Regions from separate parts of the Micromonospora sp. NPDC005203 genome, predicted to be linked through region 2. Evidence: riboswitches for the same ligand, from Rfam matches in the RefSeq annotation. Region 2 holds a riboswitch; the other holds the start of a gene.
What was found. A riboswitch is a leader RNA that binds a small molecule or an ion and turns the genes downstream of it on or off. The one in region 2 is predicted to bind cyclic di-AMP.

Region 1: it holds a riboswitch for cyclic di-AMP, as region 2 does, so the genes downstream of both, ACFYPM_RS24225 (coiled-coil domain-containing protein) here and ACFYPM_RS13370 (C39 family peptidase) in region 2, are expected to answer to the same signal.

Annotation. Positions count from the first base shown of each region.
Region 1 covers NZ_JBIAKV010000012.1:83,432-88,489, reverse strand. Annotated here, with positions in the region: gene ACFYPM_RS24230 (alpha/beta fold hydrolase) at 1-461, opposite strand, end outside; gene ACFYPM_RS24225 (coiled-coil domain-containing protein) at 771-1,838, opposite strand; cyclic di-AMP (ydaO/yuaA leader) riboswitch at 1,844-1,975, opposite strand; gene ACFYPM_RS24220 (cation diffusion facilitator family transporter) at 2,087-3,004, opposite strand; gene ACFYPM_RS24215 (HelD family protein) at 3,112-5,058, opposite strand, start outside.
Region 2 covers NZ_JBIAKV010000004.1:363,385-368,442, reverse strand. Annotated here, with positions in the region: gene ACFYPM_RS13375 (hypothetical protein) at 120-890, shown strand; cyclic di-AMP (ydaO/yuaA leader) riboswitch at 1,174-1,315, shown strand; gene ACFYPM_RS13370 (C39 family peptidase) at 1,545-2,393, shown strand; gene ACFYPM_RS13365 (alpha/beta fold hydrolase) at 2,519-3,265, shown strand; gene ACFYPM_RS13360 (CDP-glycerol glycerophosphotransferase family protein) at 3,290-4,978, opposite strand; gene ACFYPM_RS13355 (D-ribitol-5-phosphate cytidylyltransferase) at 5,013-5,058, opposite strand, start outside.

The DNA of each region.
Region 1 (5,058 bases), on a different contig from region 2:
GCCAGACTGCCCAGGACCATGACCTGCGCCATCTGGCGGTAACCGGTCCGGAAGCGCTTCACCCGCATCAGCCCGCCGAGATCGAAGGGTTGTACCCGGGTGAACGGCGCCAGCTCGATGACGCCGTTGATCAGACCAGGCGCGGTAGCTGCCGCGATGGTCGCCGCACCGCCGCTGATCGACTGGCCGATGATCACGGCTGGGCCGCCGAGGTGGCGCACGACGGCGACGAGGTCACCCGCGATGTCGGTGCGGCTGTAGCCGTCCCAGCCCAGGCTGGAGTCGCCGCAGCCGCGGATGTCGACGTTGGCGACCCGGTACCCGGCGTCGGCCAGGGCCGGAGCGAGGAAACGGTAGGAGTGCCGACTGTCGCCGATACCGTGCGCCAGGACGACGAGGGGGCCTCGCCCGGACACCTCATAGCCGAGGGTGTTGCCGGCGATGCTCAAGTACTCGGTCATGACGACCTCCACAGGGCTGGTTAACGGCGCTTCCTGGAGGTTAATGACGTTAACTTAATGCGTCAAGCGATCTTCCCCGACGGTTCCTCCCCCGGCCGACCGGCACGGCACTCGCGAACGTGCCCCTCGACCGGATCGACGTGCCGAACCACATCCCGATCCGGAAGCACGAGATGTGTAGCACCTGCAACATCGACCAGCCGAGGGGCCGCGACGACACCCTTCATCAAGAGAGCGATGCATTCCTCTGATCGGGGCATACTGAGTGGAGACTCAGGTGAGCCACCGACCAGGACCGTCCCGGTGGGGTCAGTAGACCGACAGGTGTACGTGGTTGGTGTGGTCGGTGGACGGGGTCCCGCTCGCGCCGCTGTACGACTTCCACCCGCTGCTGGGCAGCCAGATCTGCCGATACCAGATCACGTACAGCACGGCGAGCCGGTCGGCGTTGCGGATGAAGTACGCGGCCAGGTTGTTGCCGTACGTCTTGTCGCCGCCGGTGGCGTTGCCGCCGAAGCCGCTCGCCTGGGCGGCGAAGTCGCAGGCCCGGCCCTTCGGGTGTTCACCGGAGCCGCTGGGGCGGTGACAGGAGACGTACCGGGTGAAGCCGGCGGCCTTGGCCTGGTTGAGCGCGTGCAGGGTGCGCGGGGTGATGCAGCCGGTGGCGGGGGTGGGGTCGTTGACGCTGCACGACTCGGACGGCCAGGAGCCGTCGGAGTTGCGGGGTGCCGCCTTCGCGTTGGCGGTGGAGGTGCCCCGGTTGGAGCCGCTGTCGGCGGTGGGCTGCGGCTTGGGGGTGTTGGCCACGGTCAGGGCCCGTTCGGCCTGGTCCTTGCGCTTGGCCATCACCGCGACCTGCTTGCGCTGTTCGGTGATCTCGCCGTTCAGGGCGGCCCGGGTGCGGTTGGCCTGGTCCTTGGTGGCGAGCAGATCGCGCAGCACCCGGTCCTCGTTGGCAGCCACCGCCTCCAGGGCGGCGGCCCGGTCCATGAAGCCCTCCGGGCTGCTGCTGTCGAGCAGCGCCGACACCGCGCCGAGCCGGCCGGTGCGGTACGCCACGCCGACGATCTGACCGACCTTGCCGTCGCGCTGGGCCAGCTCGACCTCAATGGTCTTCAGTTGGGTGGCGAGTTGCTGTTGCCGCTGCACGGAGGTGTCCAGAGCGCGCTTCGCGTCCAGGTAGCCCTTGCTGGCGGCCTCGAGTTGGGCGCGCAGCGTTGGGGTGCCGCCCTCCTCGTCGGAGTCGGGTGCGGCGGCGGCCCGCTGGCTTGTCGGGGGAGCGGCCGAGGCGGTGCCGGCCGGGATCGCGACGCCGAGGGCGAACATCGCGACGATCAGGGCCGCCAGTCGGGCGGCGGGTGGTCGTGCTGGTGCCACTGCGCATGTCCTTCCGTCAGCCGCCGACCGGGTTAGCTGACGGGTTCGGGACGGAAGATCCCTACCGCTGACGCGGATACACCCCAGGAACATGGTTCCCCGGTTCGCCCGGATGGGCGATTAGGCGGCGACCGCCACCGGCGCCTGGAGGGCGCCGCCTGGTGGAGGCCGGGACCGAGCCTACCGGTGCGGGTGGGGCCGCTGCAGCTGATGTGACGGACGGTGCGCACGCCGTCACGAGAAAAGTGTCACCACTCGATCGAGCCGCAGGCTCCGGAGGTGGCGCCGGGCTCGATCTGCAACGTCGCGTGTTCGATCCGGAAGTCGTCGTGCAGGGCGGTACGCGCTGCGGTGAGCACCGCGCCGACCTCCGCGCCGGGTGCCATGGTCAGGTGCGCGGAGGCCACGTCCATGCCGGAGGTGAGCGTCCAGACGTGCAGGTCGTGCACCTCGACCACCCCGGGGACCGCAGCCAGCCGGTCGTGCACGGCGGTCACCTGGAGGTGTTCCGGGGCGGCCTGCACGAGGATGCGGACGGCCGCCCGTGCCAGCCGCCAGGTGCGCGGCAGGATGAACACGCCGATGGCGACGGCGACCAGTGGGTCGGCCCACCACCAGTCGGTGACGGAGATGAGGAGCGCCGCGCCGATCACGCCGAGTGAGCCCAGCAGGTCGCCGAGCACCTCCAGGTAGGCGCCCTGGATGTTGATGCTCTCCCGGGCTCCGGCGCGGAGCAGGGCGAAGGCGGCGATGTTGGCAAGCAGGCCGAGCACGGCCACCACGAGCATCGGGCCGGCGACGACCTCGTGCGGGTCGCCGAAGCGGCGGATCGCGGTGATCACCACGTAGATCGCGACGCCGGAGAGCAGAACGGCGTTGGCCAGTGCGGCGAGGACCTCGAGTCGGTAGAGGCCGAAGGTGCGCTGCGGGTCGGCGGTGGCCCGCCGGGTCGCGGTGATCGCGGCGAGCGCCATCCCGATGCCGAGCACGTCGGTGAACATGTGCCCGGCGTCGGAGAGCAGGGCGAGTGAGCCGGTGTGCAGGGCGGCCACCGCCTCGACCACCATCAGGGTGGCGAGCAGCCCGAACGCCGCCCAGAGTCGGCCCCTGTGCTGGTGTGCGGCATTGGCGACCGACCCATGGTGGTGGTCATGACCTGCGCCCACGAGATCCACCTTCCGCCGCCGGTTGGGGCCCGGTCAAATGTATGCTCACATCGCTATGTATGCAAGTGTGACGCGGACCGCTGGTCCGCCCCGCGAGGCGCGCCGAATCAGCCGGTTGGATCGATCGTGGTGAGCCGTTGCGTGGCCCGGGAAAGGGCCACGTACAGGGTGCGTACCCCCGCACCCGGATCCGCCCGGATCTCGCTCGGAGCGACGAGCACGACCCCGTCGTACTCCATGCCCTTGGCCTCCAGGCTCGTCACCACCTGTAGGCGCGGCGCGTCGAGCGCGGCGAGCCAACCGGCGACCTCGTCGCGGCGGGGGACCGGCGTGATCACCCCGACCGTGCCCTCCACCTCGGCCAGCAGCCCGGCGGCCGCCTTCACGACGGCGGTCTCCAACCCGCTTGCGGGCACCACCAACTCGACCGGATCGACCCCGGTGGAGCGCACGGCGGTCGGCAGCGGTAGGTCGGGGTAGAGCCGGCGGATCTCCGCCGCCGCCACCGCGAAGATCTCCGAGGAGTTGCGGTAGTTGGTGGTGAGCGTGAAATCGTGCCGCTTACGCCGGCCCAGCGCCTGGTCCCGGGCTCGGGTCAGCTCCTCCGGATCGCCGGTCCAGGCGGTCTGCGCGGGGTCACCCACCACCGTCCAGGAGGCCAGGCTGCCGCGCCGTCCGACCATCCGCCACTGCATCGGCGAGACGTCCTGTGCCTCGTCCACCACCACGTGCGCGTAGTCCCGGTAGTCCTCCGGACGCTCCCGGGCCGCCGCGCGGGCCGCCCGCTGCCGCTCGCTCGCGGTGGTCAGCTCGCGTACGCCGCCAGCGAGCTGGAACGGGTCGCGGCGGGCCTTGGCCGGCTGCGCCGGCTTGCCGAGCAGGGCGTCCAACTCGTCGAGCAGCGCGATGTCGGCGATGGTCAACCCGTCGGATTCCAGGCTCCGGTACGCCGCGCCGAGCAGCCGGACCTCCGCGGAGGAGAGGATCCCGCCCGCGTACCGGCGCAGCCGCTCCGGCCGGGCCAGCCAGCCGAGCACGTGCCGCGGGTGCAGCCGGGGCCACCACGCCTTGAGAAACTCGCGGAACTCGGCCCGGTCGGCGATCTCCGCCTCGAAGGTCCGCTGGTCCGGCAGGCGGACGCCCACCTCGCGGGCCTGTGCCCAGAGCGCGGCGAACACCCCGTCGAAGCCGGCCCGGCGCACCTCGTTGCGGCGGGCGCCACGGTGCAGCGCGCGGTCCCGGATCCGGTCCAGCTCGGCCCGATCCAGCCGCAGCAGCGTGCCCCGGTAGAGCAGCCGCAGCTCACCCGGGCCGCCCGGCACCGCGTCCCGGACCGCGCGTTCCAGCACCCGGCGCATCCGCAGCGAGCCCTTCACCGCCGCCACCTCGGGCGGGTCGGTGCGGGTGGCGGTCATCCCCGGAAACAGCGTGCCCAGCGAGTGCAGGGTGGCGGTGTCCTCACCGAGCGAGGGCAGCACCGAGGCGATGTACTCGACGAAGACCCCCGACGGGCCGACCACCAGGATTCCGCCCCCGGCGTAGCGGCTGCGCTCGGAATAGAGCAGGAACGCCGCCCGGTGCAGGGCGACCGCGGTCTTACCGGTGCCCGGGCCGCCCGCGACGATCGTCACCCCGGAGCCGGGCGAGCGGATCGCCTCGTCCTGCTCCCGCTGGATTGTCGCCACGATGTCCCGCATGCCCCGGCCGGTCGCCTTGGTCAGGGTGGCCAGCAGGGCGCCGTCGCCGACGACAGTCATCCCCTCCGGGGCGGCGGTCGGGTCCAGCAGGTCGTCCTCGATCCGGGTGACCCGTTCGGCACGGGACTGGATCGTGCGGCGACGCACCACGTCCAGCGGCTGCGCCGGCGTGGCCTGGTAGAAGGCGGCGGCGGCGGGTGCCCGCCAGTCGACGACGAGCGTGGTGGTGTCCTCGTCGCGGATGCCGAGTCGCCCCACGTGCAGCACCTGCCGGTCCCGCAGGTCCAGCCGGCCGAAGACCAACCCCTCGTACTCGGCGTCCAGGACATGCCGTCGCTGCGCCGCGTGGAAGACCAT
Region 2 (5,058 bases):
GTCGATGCGCCCGGGTCGGCACGACGGTAGCGTGGGGACGTGGCTTCCGGTCGCGCTCACCGTGGCCAGGTGGCCGACGGGGCTCCCCATCGCCCTGCTTCCCCAGCGAGGTGCCGACCATGGAGACCACCGTCTTCTACCAGTTCGTAACCGGGGTACCGCAGGCCGCTGCCATCTGGTCGGCCCTGTTCCTGCTGGCGCTCGGCGTGCTCGCCGTGCTTGTCGCCCGGCCGGAAGGGGACCGGCCCACCGCCGGCCCGTCCCCGGCCGTGCCGACCGCGCGTGAGGTGGCGGCGGCCGCGATCGTCGACAGGCGCCGGTACGCCGAGGAGGTGGCCGTCGCGGCGGCCGGCGCGGCCCGGACGGCCCAGCGGCGACGCGATGCCTGGCTGGCCAGTCAGGAGCAGGCCGAACGCGCCTGGGCGCGCTACGACGAGGCGGACACCGGCGCGCGCCGCTTCGCGGGGTCCGGGGCGCTGCCCAGCCCGGCCACGCCCCGCACCCCCGCCGAGTACGCCGCCCGGGAGCGCTACCTGCACCGCGCGGCGACGGCGGCGTACTGGCGGGGCGACCTAAGCATGGCGCAGCTCAGCGACGTGTTCGGGCACCGGCACGGCTGGGATCCCCGGCGGCACCCGGTCGAGCAGGAAGCGCTGCTCAGCCGGTCGATCCGGGACGCGAGACGGGCCGACCACCAGGCCGCCGCCAGCGCGGAGCGGGCCGCCTGGCGGGCTGCCGAACTGGCCGCCGAGTCGGCGCGCGCCCTTGCCGAGGAGGCGTGCGCGGCAGCGGCCCGGCTGCGGCCGAGTCGGGCACCGGCCCGCCGGCTGGTGCGCGGGGCGGCCCGTCCCGCCGTCGTGGCACGTTGGCGCCCGGCCCGCGCGGGTTGAGCCCGATCCGTTACGTGAGCCCGGTCACGGATTGTGGAATCGGGCGTCCGGCACGTTCGGCGCGATTGTTCGCGGGATTCTGACCGCAGTTTCGGCGACCTGTCCGGTTGTCGCCCATAGGCGTCACCGTAACCGCTTGTCCCATCGAGTCACATCAGCGGCAGAACGTGCAGAAATTGCCGCGCCGATTCGGGTTTGCGCAGGTGAACCTGGCTTGGCATGGTGTGAACGGGCCAGTAGTGTCGTCCCGTCCGGTGCGGTAACCGATCGCAACAGGCGACGCCGCGCCGACCCGCTCAATCGTCATGAACGAACCGGGGACCCACCAGTATGTCCGGGGTGAATCCGCGAGCCACGGCCCGCGGTAGGGCGATCTTCCCGCCCGAATCCGTCAGCTAACCCGGTAGGCGGTGTCGGAAGGAGTTCCATCCTCGTGCAGCACCTCTCCACCCCTCGGCTGTTCCCTCGCCTCCACGGCACAGCGGTGCCCCCGCTCATCCGTCCAGTGACGGTGAGCTGACCCCCGGGTCATCGCCTCACCGCCCGGCCACGCCGGGCGTTCCCCTGAGCGGTTCACCACCCGCGGACCACCATCCGCGCGCTGGCCCCTGCCCGGATACCGGTCCGGCCCGGTGTGCCGCTCTCCCCCCGACCGTGGAGGACCCCGTGAAGCACACCATGCAGCGTCAACTCCGCCGCATCGCGACCGAGCGCCCGTACCAGATCGTCGCCGCCTCCGCCGCGGCCCTCGTGCTCGCCGCCACCACCGGCACCCTGCTCGCCACCGCCGACGACGCGCCGGCCGGCCAGCGCACCGCGACCACTGTCGCCGAGATGCGCACCGACGTCGCCGCCTCCCGCGGCGAGGTGCGGGACGCGTCCCCGTCGGCGAGCGCCGCGCCGAGCAGCGCCGCCCCGGCCACCAGCGCCGCCGCGCCCGCCGCCAAGGCCAGCAGCAACCCGGACCTGACCCGGAAGCCGGAGCGGCCGAAGCCGCCCGCGACAAAGGTGCTCGACTACGAGTACGAGGCGCAGAACACCTACTACAACTGCGGTCCGGCGGCCACCCGCAACGCGCTCAGCGCCACCGGGATCGACCGTACCCAGGAGGAGCTCGGCGCCGAACTGGGCACCACCGAGATGGGCACCAACTCGGCCGAGGACACCACCCGGGTGCTCAACGCCGAGGTGAAGGGCTCCCCGTACCGGACCCGGATGTTCGTCGGCGCGCCCAGCCCGGCGCAGATGGACCGCCTCCAGGCCGACGTCGTCAAGGCCATCACCGACGGCCGCGGCGTGGTCGCCAACGTCGTCGGGGACGCCACCGACACCGACGGCTCCTGGCACTCCTACGGCGGCGGGCACTACATCGCCGTCGTGGGTTACAAGGACAACGGCCGCACGGTACGCATCGCCGACTCGGCGAACCCGGCCGACCCGTCGTACTGGGTCACCACCATCGACCTGGCCAACTGGATCGCCAGCCGGGGCTACTCCGCCTGACCCGGCACGCTGACCGCCACGGGCGCCGTCCCTCACGAGGGGGCGGCGCCCGTCGCGTCTTGCACGGCGCTACGCCCCCGTCGACGACTCTCGTCCCTGGCCGAGAACCGTGGGAGACTGCGGCCGTGGTGGATGAATCGGGTGGTCACGCCGGTCGACGGCCGGTCCTGCTGCTGTTGCACGGCCTGGGGGCCACCGGTGACGTGTGGTTGCCCTGGGCGCCGTACCTGGAGCAACACTGGCCCGGCCGGTGGCTGGCACCGGACCTCGCGGGCCACGGCTGGGCGTCGCCGCTGCCGTCGTACTCCTTCGCCGGCTTCGCCGAGCGGATCGCGCCGGCCCTCGCCCCCGACGACCGGCTCGTCGTGCTCGGGCACTCGCTGGGTGGCGTGGTGGGCCTCGCGTTGGCCGGGCGCGACGCCGGGATGCCGGTGGACGCGGTGGTCGGCTTGGGGATCAAGGCGCTCTGGTCACCCGCCGAACTGGAACGGGCCGCCGAACTGGCCGCCCGCCCGGTGAGCTGGTTCGCCAGCCGTACCGAGGCGGCCCGCCGCTACCTGCGCGTCTCCGGGCTGGCCGGCCTGCTCCCGCCGGACCATCCGGTGGTGGACGCCGGCCTCCGTCAGGTCGACGGCCGGTGGCGGCTCGCCATGGATCCGAACGCCTTCGCCGTCGGCGAGCCCGACCTGACCGGGCTGCTGACGGCGACCGACGTACCGGTGCTGCTGGCGCGCGGCGAGCACGACCCGATGGTCACCGACGCGCAGCTCAAGGAGTACGGCGTGCCGGTCGCCACGCTGCCCGGTCTCGGGCACAACGCGCACGTGGAGAACCCGGCGGCCGTGCTGGCGCTGCTCGACGCGTACCGCTGAGGTTTCTTGGGCCGTCAGCCCGGGTCAGGCGAGGGGGGAGAGCTGCGGCGAGCGTTCGGCCGCAGGCTCTTCCGTCGCCGCCAGCTCCCGGCGCGCGGCGGTCAGGAACGCCTCGGCGTACGACGTGGCGGGGAAGTCACCCAGGTAACGCCGGCGGGTGGCCCAGCGCTCCGCGGCCAGCGGGTCGGTGTCCAGCAGCGCGGTCAACACCTCGTCCACGTTGGACAGATCGCGGCGCAGCACGTAACCCGACGCGGCCAGCGGGAACCGCTCGGCGAACCGGTCGCCCTCGTCGCCCATGTCGGTGAGCGCGTACGGCTTGCTGGAGTAGAGGTAGTCCGAGATCACCCCGGACACGTCGGAGATCAGCGCGTCGGAGGAGTTGACGCACTCGGTCAGGCTCAGCTCGCGGGCCGCCGCGCCGACCACGTGCGGGCGTCCGCTGCGGGCCCGATCGGCGACGAGCACCTCGGTCAGCCGACCCAACTGCCGTGCCGAGGCCGGGTTCTGCGCCGTGTACGGGTGGGGCCGCAGGATCACCGTCGCGCCGCGCTCCAGCAGCCGCCGCAGCAGCCCTTCGGCGACCGGCAGCGAGCAGTAGTCGGCGTCGGCGTGGTGCCCGGTCCAGGTCGGGGTGTAGAGCACGGTCGGCGTCGGCAACCCCCGGGCCGGCTCGGGGCGTACCTCGATCGACTCCACCTGCGGGCGGCCCACCACCACGAACTTGTCCGCCGGGATCCGCACCCCGGCACGGGCGTACCTGTCGATCGCCGCCGGGCCGGCCACGAAGATCCGGTCGAAGATCCCGGACACCGGGTTGGCGCTCGGCGCCTTGTCGCTGTCGCCGTGGTGCAACTGGACGTGGGTGAGTTGGGTGAAGCGGATGCAGTGGCTGTTCTTCGCGCCGTGGTTGACGTAGAACGCCGCCCGCAGGCTCGGCACCAGCGCCTCGTCCATGGCCCGCAGGGTGGGGCAGTAGACCACCGGCGCGTCGGTGGCCGCGGCGATCGGGGCCAGGAACTCCGGCTCGCGCAGCACGACCACGAACGGCCGGCCGATTCGCTCCAGGTACGGCAGCCACATGGTGACCTGGTATTCCGAGCCGGGCGGCGCGGAGAAGTAGAGCAGGAACTCCGGTTGGTGCCGGCGCAGTGCCCGGGCCACCGGCCCGCCGCCGGCTCCCGGCCGGAACCGCCGCCGGGCCAGGTCCAGGGCGACGACTCCGGTGCCCGCGGCGACCAGCAGGCTCGCGACCAACGCCACGCCGGCCGGCAGGGTGAGCGCGGCGGCGAGCGCCAGGACGGCGAGCAGCCCGAGCAGGGCGGTGCCGAGCCGGTCGGCGATCAGTGGCGTCCAGGCCCGGACCGGCAGGTTGGCCGTGCGGATCTCCAGGTTGCCGGCGGTACGCAGGGGCCCCACCAGCAGCACCAGTCCCAGCAGCACCAGGGCGGTGGCGACGAGCGTGAGGTGGAGCCCGTCGTCCAACCGCCGGGAGTAACCGACCAGGATCGCGGCCGCGATCAGCGTCGTCTCCGCGACGAGGTCGGCGTTGGGCCGGATCCGCTGCTCGGCGGCCGAGGCGGCCAGCGCGGCGACGGCCAGCGTCAACCCCCAGCCGGTGGCGCCGGTGAGCGCCAGCACGGCAAAGGCCAGCACGGCCAGTCCGGTGCTCAGGCACCGGGCGGCCAGCTTTCGGACCAGGTCGCCGCGCATGTCGCTCCGTTCGTGGTTCCGCCGCCGGTCGGTGTCAGTTCGTCGGCGCCGCGCCGACCGGCGCGTCGACCTGACCGGGC